DNA from 3 places in the Acetobacterium sp. MES1 genome. Region 3 is predicted to be linked to each of the others. Evidence: predicted binding sites of a transcription regulator. Region 3 holds the regulator's gene; each other region holds the start of a gene.
What was found. The regulator LexA, encoded in region 3, represses DNA repair genes until DNA is damaged. The targets are predictions, from matches to a motif close to CNAACANNTGTTNG.

Region 1: uvrB (excinuclease ABC subunit UvrB) is a predicted target of LexA. The motif match lies at 2,170-2,183, and genes of this name have one in related genera.
Region 2: dinB (DNA polymerase IV) is a predicted target of LexA. The motif match lies at 1,980-1,993, and genes of this name have one in related genera.

What each region holds. Positions count from the first base shown of each region.
Region 1 is NZ_MJUY01000047.1:45,005-49,296, reverse strand. It holds gene BI182_RS12470 (murein hydrolase activator EnvC family protein) at 1-753, shown strand, start outside; gene BI182_RS12465 (S41 family peptidase) at 856-2,055, shown strand; gene uvrB (excinuclease ABC subunit UvrB) at 2,206-4,182, shown strand.
Region 2 is NZ_MJUY01000007.1:36,374-40,665, forward strand. It holds gene BI182_RS02055 (acyl-CoA dehydratase activase) at 1-543, shown strand, start outside; gene BI182_RS02060 (urease accessory protein UreH domain-containing protein) at 543-1,241, shown strand; gene BI182_RS02065 (hypothetical protein) at 1,253-1,789, shown strand; gene dinB (DNA polymerase IV) at 2,026-3,279, shown strand; gene BI182_RS02075 (hypothetical protein) at 3,295-3,537, shown strand; gene BI182_RS02080 (nitrous oxide-stimulated promoter family protein) at 3,551-3,841, shown strand; gene BI182_RS02085 (ATP-dependent DNA helicase) at 3,864-4,292, opposite strand, start outside.
Region 3 is NZ_MJUY01000002.1:68,722-73,013, reverse strand. It holds gene BI182_RS00350 (tyrosine recombinase XerC) at 269-1,249, shown strand; gene lexA (transcriptional repressor LexA) at 1,335-1,979, shown strand; gene zapA (cell division protein ZapA) at 2,023-2,583, opposite strand; gene BI182_RS00335 (DNA-processing protein DprA) at 2,691-3,569, opposite strand; gene pheT (phenylalanine--tRNA ligase subunit beta) at 3,584-4,292, opposite strand, start outside.

The DNA of each region.
Region 1 (4,292 bases), on a different contig from region 3:
ACCAAGGTTGACATGTCCCGCTATATCATTGAATCGGATAAGGCATCATTGGACGCTTTAGCTGAAACAAAGAAAATAATCGATGAAAAGAAAGCTAAAATTGAGGCCGACCGGCTGCAGACAGTTTCTAAAAAAACTGAGCAGGAAACGGCCTTAGCCCAGCAGCAGGAAATTAAAGCTCAGAAAGACAGTCTCCTGGCCCAAAACCAGGCGATCGTCGCTGAGTATCAGGCAATTGTGGCGGCTGAAGCAGCCAACGCAGCGAGCATTGAAGCTCAGGTTCGGGAAATGATGGCAGCCCAGGCAGCCGCTTCTGGCGGGTCAACCACTGGTGGCAGCACGACCTTTGTCCCATCAAACGGAACCTATCAATGGCCGTGTCCGGGCTATTATCCATCCGCGGATGATGATTTCTTTGGTACCCGGTTGCACCCGATCTGGGGTGATTACCGGACCCACTATGGCGTCGATATGGGTGCCCCATCCGGAACACCGATCCTTGCTATGGGCAACGGTGCGGTGTTATCAGCTGGCTGGAACGGTGGTTATGGAAATTGTGTTATTGTTGATTTAGGTAACGGCCTCCAGGCTATGTATGCGCATATGAGTGGTTTTGCAGTATCAGCAGGCCAAACTGTCAACAAAGGCGATGTGGTTGGTTACGTTGGCTCCACCGGGGATTCCACCGGGGCCCATCTCCATTTCGGCGTACTTTCCGGCGGATCATTTGTTGATCCTTTAGGATATTTTTAAGCGAAACATTGTAGACTATAACGAAAGAACAGGAGAAAAGAATCATGATTCTTTTCTCCTGTTTTATTTGTATAATAATAAAATTTAGGATAAGGTGAAAAAATGGAAAATAAGTCAAAAAAAACCAAGCTCATCGTGGTAATTGTGGTGCTGATCATCACAAATATCATCACCTTCACAGTGGCCACAACTGGCAATTATCTGATCGGCAACAAGTTGATTGTGACGGTTGACAGCAGTGAAACAGCCGCCGGGATAAAAAAACTATTAGCGCTAAAAGAACAGATTGGTCTGGAGTATTATAAGGATGTTGATAACACCACTTTAATTGATGGGGCCATCAAGGGCATGTTTGACAGTCTGGGTGATCCCTATAGCAGTTATTTTACCTCCGAAGAATTTAAGAAATATATGGAGTCAGCCACTGGCGTCTATGAAGGCATTGGGGTCGTCGTGACAGAGGATGATCAGGGCGTGACCTATGTAATTGCCCCGCAAAAAGGCACACCGGCTGATCAGGCCGGGATAAAAACGGGCGATAAAATTATCAAGGTGGATGGTGAAGATGTCAGTACGATCGGTTCGGATGCGGTAGTGGCTAAGGTAAAGGGGCCAGCTGATACCACCGTTAATATCACCCTCTTACGTGGTGAAGAAGTCATTGATATGCAATTGGTACGCAAAACCATTGAAGCAAAAACAGTGGAATCCCGGGTGATCGGCGATAAAGGCTATATCCAGATCAGTGAATTTACGGATAAAACCGCTGATGATTTTGAAGCCCAGCTAAGTGATCTGTTGGCTCAAAATATTACCGGTTTGGTGATTGATTTGCGTAGTAACCCCGGCGGCGGCGTAAAGGAAGCGGTGGAAATCGCTGATCGGATTCTGGGCGAAACCATGGTCGTTTATACGGTTGATAAAAACGGCAATAAAACCGAATATACCTCAGATGGCGAAGAACAGCTTAGTCTGCCAATGGTTGTCCTGGTTGATGGCGGCTCGGCCAGTTCCGCTGAAATATTGGCTGGGGCTCTCCAGGATACAGGCGCTGCCCAGCTGGTCGGCACCAAGACCTTTGGAAAAGGGATTGTTCAGGAAATCATCAGTCTCACTGATGGCGGTGGCTTTAAGGTGACCAATTCCGAATATTTCACCCCTAACGGCAACAACATTCACGAAAAAGGTCTCGAGCCAAATATCGTGATTGAAGCGACTGACTTTATGAAGAATAACTTTTTCACCGACGAAGAAGATGTCCAGCTGCAAAAAGCCTTGCAGGTCCTCAGTGGAACCAATTAGAATTTATGAGCATGCCATAACGGCATGCTTTTTCTATTGGTGAGGAATAATTAAGATTTTATTAAATGATAAGGATTATTGTTTGCCATTAAAAAAAAGCTGTGATAGAATAATGGAACGAATGTTCATCAAACTGATTGGAGGGTGCTGATGAAAGATATGAAGCATGCATTTAAGGTTGTCTCGGAATACGAACCTAAGGGTGATCAGGGACCGGCCATCGAAAAAATTGCCAACGGAATTAAGGCGGGGTTAAAGTATCAAACCTTACTGGGCGTGACTGGCTCCGGAAAAACCTATACTATGGCTAAGGTAATTGAAGCGGTTCAGAAGCCAACCCTGGTGATTGCTCATAATAAAACCCTGGCGGCCCAGTTGACCAATGAGTTTCGGAGTTTTTTTCCGGATAATGCGGTGGAGTATTTTGTCAGCTATTATGATTATTATCAACCGGAAGCTTATGTACCGCATTCGGATCTGTTTATCGAAAAAGACTCGTCCATCAACGACGAGATTGATAAATTACGTCACTCTGCTACGGCAGCTTTATTTGAACGTCGGGATGTAATTGTGGTGGCCAGTGTGTCCTGCATTTATGGACTGGGAAGTCCTTTTGATTATGAAAATTTGATGCTGTCACTCCGTCCGGGGATGGAAAAAGATCGGGATACGATTATCCGTAAGCTGGTGGATATTCAGTTCACCCGAAACGACATTGCTTTTGAGCGGAACAATTTCCGGGTGCGCGGCGATATTCTGGAAATATTTCCCTCGGCTTCGTCAAACAAGGCGATCCGGCTGGAATTTTTCGGGGATGAAATTGAACGGATTACTGAGATTGATACCCTGACCGGGGAGATTTATGGGGAGCTGAACCATGTCTCGATTTTCCCGGCGTCTCACCACACCACCACCCCGGAAAATCTGGAACGGGCGATTGCTGGAATTCAACAGGAACTGCGCCAACGCTATGACGAATATACCCAAAACAACCGTCTGGTGGAAGCCCAGCGGATTCTGCAACGGACCAACTATGACATTGAAATGCTCCGGGAAATGGGCTATTGTAACGGCATTGAGAATTATACCCGCTACATCAACGGGCTGCCCCCAGGATCACCACCCTATACCCTGATTGATTATTTTCCCAAAGATTTTCTGATGATTGCCGATGAGTCCCATGTCTCGATTCCCCAGATTGGCGGGATGTATGCCGGGGATAAAGCCCGTAAGAGTAACCTGGTGGACTATGGCTTCCGGCTACCCTCAGCCTATGATAACCGGCCGCTGAATTTTTCCGAATTCGAAAGCAAGATCAATCAGATTGTCTTTACTACGGCAACCCCCAGCAAATACGAAAAAGAACACAGCCAGAATACCGTTGAGCTGATTATTCGACCGACCGGTCTGATCGATCCGGAAATTACGGTTCGCCCGGTTGCTGGTCAGATCGATGACCTGCTCGGTGAAATCAAACTAACCACCGGTCGGGGCAATCGGGTATTGGTCACCACGTTAACAAAGAAAATGGCTGAAGATCTAACCGACTACCTAAAAGAAAATGGTGTCCTGGTGAACTATCTGCATTCGGATGTGGATACCATCGAGCGGATGAAGATTCTAAGGGATTTACGGCTGGGTACCTTTGAGGTGCTGGTGGGCATCAACCTGCTGCGGGAGGGTCTTGATTTGCCGGAAGTTGGTCTGGTGGCGATTCTGGATGCTGACAAAGAAGGATTCCTCCGTTCAGAAACGTCGCTGATCCAAACGGTTGGCCGGGCGGCCCGTAATCTGGAAGGTCATGTCATTATGTATGCGGACAAGATGACACCCTCGATGGATCGGGCTATCAGCGAAACTAATCGCCGCCGGGGTATCCAAAGCGCCTACAATGAGGCCCATGGTATTACCCCCAGTTCGGTCAAAAAAGATATCCATGCTGTTATCGAGGCGACCAAGGTGGCCGAGGAACCGGCAACCTATGCAATTGGTGATGAAGCGCTGGATATTGATGTGAAGATTAAAGAACTCGAAGTCGAAATGCTGACGGCGGCCGAGGCCCTGGAATTTGAACGGGCTGCCAATTTGCGGGACGAAATTCATCATCTCAAAAATTACCGAAGATAGCTTAAGCTGATGTTATAGCGGGATGGCTGAAACTAAATTTTAGTTGTTTTTTAATTTACAGAATCGGCTAGTACCCGCCAACGAATGTACCAGACCATGACTTAATGGTG
Region 2 (4,292 bases), on a different contig from region 3:
ATCACTGCCCATGCCTATGGGGTGCGCCTGACTGCGCCCCGGGAATACCGGCCGGGAATGATTATTGATATCGGCGGCCAGGACAGTAAAATCATTTATCTCGACAAAAATTATGCCGTTAAAAACTTTACCATGAACGATAAATGTGCTGCCGGAACCGGTAAATTCATGGAGGTCATTGCTCAGATTCTGGAAACCACCATTGACCAGGTCGGTCCGCTTTCGCTGGAAAGTAAGGCGCCCTGCGACATCAACAGCACCTGCGTAGTTTTTGCCCAGTCGGAAGTGGTTTCGCTGGTGGCCCGGAAATATGATCGCCGGGATATTTTGGCCGGAATGCATTTATCAATGGCTAAACGGATCATCAAAATGATGAAAAAAGCCGAAAAGGGCGGGGATATCCTGATGACCGGTGGCGGCGCCCTGAATATTGGGGTCCACAAAGCCTTTGAAGAAGAAATGATGCGGGATGTTTATGTGGCCAGATATCCGCAGTTTAACGGTGCCATTGGGGCTGCCCTGATTGCCAGCGAGAGGGCCTGATGATGACCCTTGCATTACTGATTCCGGTGCTGGCTACAGCACTGTCGGTAGGGTTGGGCTGTGGTACCTGCTGTAGTCCGGCAGTTACGGTCTTCTTGTCCAGCTATATCATCACCCATGCTGGTGGGATGAAAAAATCGCTGCTTGAATTTTTAAGTTTTTTTATCGGAAAAATTACGGCAGTAGTGCTTTTATGCACACTGGCGGCGCTAGTTGGTAGTCAATTTATCGATGCCGCTGGCTATGTATTTGGGGTCAACCTGAGTTTGATTATGGAGCTGGCGATGGTTGCCCTGGGGATGGTGCTGATTGGCAAATGGCTGATCGATAATCGAAAAAACGCCCGATCAGCCATTAGCTGTTCTGGTTGTGCAGGGGGGGAAAAAGAGCGAAAGGAGGATAAAAAAGGTTTGATCCCGCTGTTTATGGCTGGATTTGCCTATGGAGCCTCCCCCTGCGCTCCGTTACTGCTGATGATGGGGGTAGCGGTTACCTTGCCGGTTGCCACCGCGGCTCTGGTTGGCGGCGTGTTTGCTGCTGCCAGTACCCTGACCCCGGTGCTGCTGATGGTGCTGCTGTCGGGGATCCTGTCAGCAAAAATCACCAAAGAAATCCCCCAACAGCTGCAGTGGTTTCGGCTCGGCAGTTACGTATTACTAACCTTGTTTTCGATCGGGGCAGTGTTCAATTTGTTTTAAGGAGGTTTTAAATGAAAATCAAAATTATCAAGCAGTTTGGTGCAGCTGTGGCCGCCTTGCTGATCGTCTATGGTACAGTGGCCACTACCTATCGCAGTTATGAACAGGTGATGGCTGCTCAGGTAGAAATTCCCCCGGCGATTGTTGTCAAAAATGCGGCCGCCGACAGCGATACCGAAAGTGTCGTCACAACCGTTGCTGCCAATACCACGACTACGGAAGCGGCAACCACTGAAACCGTTACTGAAATGGTGCCGGAAACAACGACGGATACAACGACTATGGCAGTTACTGCTGAAACAACGACACCGATTGTGGTAGCTGTCACTGAACCCGTCGAAACACCGGCAATTGTTGAAGCCGCGCCCGTCGTGGCTGAACCGGTAGTCACCGAACCGGAACCGGATGTTCCCAGTTTAAGTGAATATCTCTCACAATTCCGCTGCGGCGGATGCGGCAAAAATTGCTCGTTGCTTAATCCCCGTTGTGGCGTGGGTAATCAGAAGGCGCAGCAGACTGAAGCTGAATATTATGCAACCTATAGCTAAAAAAGAGGTTGTGATAATAATGATGGAAAATAACTCAGACCATCAAGAAGAATAACACCATGTTATCGATCGTCACAAGATCCGTGCCTACACGGATCTTGTTTTTTTGGATTGTTTGCAATAAATTGCTGGTAGAGTAATTAATAATTTAGGCATTGACAAAGCACGGTAGGGGGTATAGAATAGTCATAGAACATATGTACTAATTTTATCGAGGTGGGTTAAAAAGGTGGGTCATGGAACGGATTATTTTACACTCTGATATCAACAGCTTTTATGCCAATGTGGAATGTCTCTATCATCCGGAGATTAGGGACTTTCCGGTGGCGGTCGGTGGCAATCCGGAAAAACGTCATGGGATTATTCTGGCGAAGAACCAGAAAGCAAAGGTTGCTGGGGTTAAAACCGGCGAGGCCCTGTGGCAGGCCCGGGAGAAATGTCCTGGGCTTTTGGTGATGCCCCCAAATTATCAATTGTATTTACGTTTTTCCCGGCTGGCCCGAAAAATCTATAACCGTTATTCCGATCAGGTGGAGCCTTTTGGTCTCGATGAAGCTTGGCTTGATGTCACGGCCAGTTCCCGGATTCACGGCAGTGGCCGAACCATTGCCGAAAAAATCAGCCAGGCCATTCAGGAGGAACTGGGTATCACCGTTTCGATTGGCGTTTCCTGGAACAAAATCTTTGCCAAATTTGGTTCGGATTATCGGAAACCCGATGCCATCACGGTGATCACCCGGGATAATTTCAAAAAAATTGTCTGGTCCCAGGAAATTGGGGATCTGCTCTATGTGGGGTCAGCCACGAAAAAGAAACTGATGAAATATGGTATCTATACCATTGGACAATTGGCGCAAACATCCCCAGATTTTCTGGTGCTCCAGTTTGGTAAGATGGGGATGGTGTTGTGGCGCTTTGCCAATGGCCTTGATGACAGCCCGGTAAAAGCCTTTGACGAGCATTATAACGGTAACGAACGGATTCTCAAAAGCATTGGCAACAGCATCACTACCCCCCGGGATTTAAAAGACCTGAAGGATGTCAAGCTGATCCTCTATATGCTGACTGAAAGTGTGGCGATGCGGTTGCGGGAAACCGGCTGCTATTGTTTAACAGTAGCGATTCATGTCCGTAACAAAGAACTTCACAGCTTCACCCGGCAAACAAAGCTAGCAAAACCCTCGGATCTGACCCGGGAAATAGCTGAAGCCGCCATTGCCTTGTTTGAAAAGAATTATGATTTCAGTTCGGATATTCGCTCCCTGGGGGTGCGGGTCACTGATCTGGTACCGGATTCAACCCCGATTCAGTTGGATGTTTTTGGCAATGAAGCGTTGCGGATGCGTCAGGCCCAGCTCGATGATACCGTTGATGATTTACGCAAGCGCTTTGGGAATCTGGTTCTGCGTCGGGCGGTTACCATTGGTGATTCGATGAGCGGCCTGGATCCCAAAAAAGATCATGTTATCCATCCAATTGGATACTTTTAAAGGAGAATTAAGAAAATGGCAATAAAAAAATTTGTCCAGGTGATTGCAAAGTTTGAAGAAGATGGCAGAATCATCCCCCTCCAGGTTTTGTGGGAGGACGGTCGGGTTTTTTCTATTGACCGGGTTCTGGATATGCGCCCGGGGGTCTCCCTGAAGGTGGGCGGGCAGGGTATTCGCTACACCTGCCGGATCCAGAATAAGGAAGTCTGTCTCTATTATGAAGAACCCAAATGGTTTGTCGAAAGTAAAGAAAGATAAGGAAAAAAGCCGAGTGCCAAAAATAGACCAGGAAAAACGGATCCTTGCCGTGATGCTCAAAATCTATTGCCGCAAAAAACATCGATCACACGATCTCTGTGCGGAGTGCCAGACCCTGTTAAGTTATGCCTTGAACCGATTGGATCATTGCCGCTATGGCGAAAACAAGGGTTTTTGCAATCACTGTCCAAGCCCCTGCTATAATAAAGAGAATCAGCTAAAAATTCGCAAGATCATGGCTTTTAGTGGCCCGCGGCTGATTTTTCATCACCCCATTATGGTTATCAGACATCTGCTGTCGTAGTGCGACAGCAGATTTTTTTACGTCAGTTTTGCGGTATAGTCATGGCCCAGAAATCCTGGAGGGCTTTTTTAAGCTCGGGCTCATTCCGGATCTGGCGATGGGGAAACCACTCCTGTGGAAATAACTGACGATAGCTAGGGCTACTGAAGCGCTGATCAATCAGAACGATCACGCCTCGGTCGGTTTCGGTTCGAATCACCCGTCCGGCAGCCTGGAGAACCTTGTTCATGCCAGGATAGAGGTAGGAATATTGATAGCCGGTGTGGTTTTTTTTATTGAAATAATCCCGGATGATATCACGTTCAAAACAGATCTGGGGCAGACCGACTCCGACAATAATGGCGCCGATCAGGCCCTCGTGCTTTAAGTCCACGCCTTCGGAAAAGATCCCGCCCAGCACCGCAAAGCCCAACATCCCGGTCGGGGCAGCCCCGGGTGCCGGTCGGAACTG
Region 3 (4,292 bases):
ATCGTTTTAACATCAGATAAGTATTAATGAGGGTATTTTTTGAACCTGAGAATAACTGTGATTATAACAATGCACCAAACAAAGCTCAGTATGAATTTGAAATAAGCAAAAATATTATGTCGCAAAATGTAAGTTTCGTGACAAAATGGCTAAAGTGTGGTAAGCTATAATAAAATCTGCCGGTGCTTGTGCAAATACCATCTCAGCTTATGCCATCTTTTTTGCAGCTGTTACCAGCCAACCCCGGCAAAAATTTTAGGAGACTCTGATGACCATCCCAACCAATCTAACTGATAAAATTATTCCCAATAATGCACTGCTGGATGAATTCCTAAATTATGTTTTAACCATTAAAGGTTATTCTGAAAAGTCCGCCCAGGCTTACCGTTATGATCTGATTATTTTTTTCCGCTTCCTCAAACGCTATTTTGCGATGGTTCCCCAATCGCTGCCTTTTGATGCAATTCCCATCGATGATATCGACATTGATGTCTTAAAATCGGTAAATCTGGGGATTCTCTATGCCTTTCTTTCCTACTCCAGTAAGGAACGGCAAAATGCAGATGCGGCCCGAAGCCGCAAGGTCTCTTCCTTACGTTCATTCTTTAATTATCTGTGCAATAAGCAAAAGTACTTTCTGCCCAACCCGGTGACTGAACTGGAAATGCCCAAACTCCCGGCCCGTCATGCCCGTTATCTGGAATGGGACGAAGCCGTGGATTTATTGAAAGGGATTACCGGTCGCCATAAAGAAAGGGACTTTGCCATTATTACCCTGTTTCTCAATTGCGGGATGCGTCTTTCCGAGCTGACCCAAATAAAGATTTCCGACATCAAAAACGATGCCCTGCGCATCATTGGTAAGGGTAATAAAGAGCGTACCGTCTTTTTAAACCATGCCTGCTTAAAAGCCATCAATCGCTATCTGGCGGTGCGCCCAGAATCCAACTGCCCCTATCTCTTTCTCAGCCAGCAAAATGGCCCGATCAGCAATCGGGCGGTTCAGCACCTGGTCAAGAAACATCTGGCGAATTGCGGTCTCAATACCGATGAAATCAGTGTCCACAAACTCCGCCACACCGCTGCAACCCTGATGTTCCGTTATGGCAATGCCGATTTGCGCTCGGTTCAGGAAATTCTTGGTCATCAGAATGTTTCAACCACTCAGATCTATACCCATGTCAATGAAGAAATCCTCCGGGATACCCTTAACCAAAATCCGTTGGCACAGTTTGAAAGCGATGATTGACAACAATGGTAAAATTAAGAACTTACGTTTGCCTTTAATCTGGTGATATGCTATAATGAAGCATAACTATTTTGGAGGAAAACTCATGTACGAGGATTTAAACAGCAAACAATTAGATATCTTGAAATTCATCGAAACTCAAATGCGCGATAAACGTTATCCCCCATCGGTGCGGGAAATTTGTGCCGCTGTTAATCTGAAATCGACTTCCACTGCCCACACCTACCTGAAAAAGCTGGAAGAGTTGGGTTATATCAGGCGGGATTCAACCAAAACCCGGGCTATTGAGGTGTTGCGCCACGATCCCAATGAAACCATTTCCAGTCACTTTGATGAAAAAACAATTATCTCATTGCCAATTTTAGGCTGCGTCACTGCCGGTGCTCCAATTCTGGCAATTGAAAACATTACTGATATTTTCCCGCTGCCGCTCGATTTTACCGGATCCGATGACGCCTTTATTCTTATAGTCAAGGGGACTAGCATGATTGAAGCCGGGATTCTCGATGGTGATAAAATCATCGTCCGAAAGCAGGAGACGGCCCGAAATAATGACATTGTTGTAGCGCTTTTGCTTGAAGATAACGAAGCCACGGTCAAACGCATTTTTTACGACGAGCCCAATAAAATCCGGCTGCAACCGGAAAATAAAACCATGGATCCGATTTTCTGCAATGCCCAGGATATCAAAATTCTTGGCAAGGTAACCGGTCTGATCCGCAAATTTTAGAGCAATAAAAAAAGATGTGCAAACATCTTTTTTTTATTTTCCGTTAGTCCAGTTTCATTTTGTCTTCAATGCTTTTAAAGACATCTTTTTCGATATGATTTTTGTTGGCTTTGACCAATTCGATCTGGCTTTCAAACAACTGATTCTGGAGATCCAGGATTGTTTTGCGGCTGGTTTCACTTTCAATTTTTCCTTGTCGTAAGTGTTCCCGGTATTGGGCCAACAGATCATTTTTTTCATCCAGTTCTTTTTGCAATAAGTCTTTCTCTTCAGCCAGTGCTTGATATTTTGCCTGTTCTTCGGCCAGCAAATCGCTGAGTTTCTTGAGTTCAGCTTTAACTTGTTTCACCTCGCCGACTTCTTTGGCTTTTACTTCTTCACTGCTCCGAACTTCTTCCTCTGCGTTGAAAAGCCGCTCGGTAATATTCATACAGCCTAAAATCGCAATCCGAATATGGTTTGTGAAGGGATTCGCAGCCTTGACCCGTTCCAATTCGGTATTGACGTAGTCAGAAACGTGCTTAATATGCTCTTCGTTTCCCTTGGCCTTTAGATTAAATTCGGTATCGAGTATGCGTAATTCCATGATTGTTTGTTCAGGCATTTTTTCCTCCTGTGAAATAAATTTAGTTCTCAAAAGTGATAAAAAGGTTCTTCTTTGTTATATTCTATTATAGGTAATAAACAAGAAAATTACAATTGATTTATCAATTAATACTGCTCAATGACATCAGCCAGTTCTGTATTGCTTAAAATTCGGTAGTCAATCTGTTTTATCTCAAGATGCTTAAAACCAGCCCGTGATTCGCTATGGATAACCGGAATGGAATAAATCGCTTTCTGGTATTTTCTGGCGTAATCCAGGGTATAAATGGTACCGCTCCCCGGCGTAAAATTGGAAACAATCACAAACTGACTGGACGCACTCTGAAGACGATCCCGCTCTACGAACTTATATGGCAGAAGGGTTTCATGATGGGGGTATTCGGATACCAGACAGCCCCCCATGCCACAGATTTTATCTGCCAACTGCTGATTGGTGCTGGGATAAACCGGAGCTAAACCAGAAGGCAGAAAGGCCACCGTCTTCCCACCGGCATCCAAACAACCCTGGTGCCCATAAGAATCAGAACCGATCGCCAGGCCACTGACTACCACAAAATTGTTTTCGGCCAGTAACTTACCTGCTTGAAAAGCAAAATCTGCCCCCAAGGCGGAAGGTTGGCGGCTGCCAATCACTGCCGCCCGTTTGGAATGTGTTAAAATACTCAAGTCGCCCTGATAAAAAATCAACACCGGATGATCCGAAAATTTCAGACTATCCGGAAACGCTTCATCCCAATACGAGCAGCAAGAGATTCCCAGCTGACCGCATTGTTCGGCCAGCGTCTGGGCACAGTCCTCAGCAGCTGCGATTTCGGCCTTGCTGATCTGGCTGGAAATCATCCCAAAAGTCTGGCCGATTTCAACCAACTCCCGGAAACAAAGCTGCTGAGGAGCGGTGATCAACTCCAGCAAGCGGATCGTTTTCTGTCGACCGACCCCTTTTAATTGCTGAAGCCCGACAATATGTTCACAAATCAGATTCATGATCGTTTCAATACTTACTCACGGAGTTGGGCATCAAATGCCTGTTTCAATTCACCGAGAATCTGGTCGATAACCGGATTAATATCATTGTCAGTGAGGGTTCGTTCGTGATGACGGAAGTTTAAGGCATAGGCCAGACTCTTATAACCGGCCGGAATTTGAGCTCCGGTATAGACGTCAAACAATTCAATGCTTTCAAGGATTTCGCCGCTGTTTTTACGGATAATTGCCGCAATCGCTGCCGCCGGAATTTCAGCTTTGAGTAAAATAGCCAAATCGCGATTAGAAGCCGGGAATTTTGGCAGATCAGTAAATTTATTATCCAGGCTGGCACATTCAAAAAGTTCATCAAACGATAACTGACAAACATAACACCGTTTCGGCAGTTCATAATGCTTGACAACCATCGGATGAATCTCGCCGATTTCCCCGAGTTTGGTCCCATTGGCAAAAATTTCTGCTTTTCGTCCGGGATGAAGGAAGTCCGATCCGCCAGCAACAAACTCCGGATAGTAAATTCCAAAATGCTCAAGCAAGAGCTCAACAACCCCTTTTAATTCAAAATAATCCCCGCTGCCATAGGAACTGATGGCCAGTTTTTTGGCTTCAACCGGTAATTCTCCTGGCTTGGTGTTTTTGCGATAGGTATTGGACAATTCAAAAAAACAGCCCGCCGGGTTTTTACGATTATAGTTTAGTGAAATCACTTCCAGCTGATGGCCA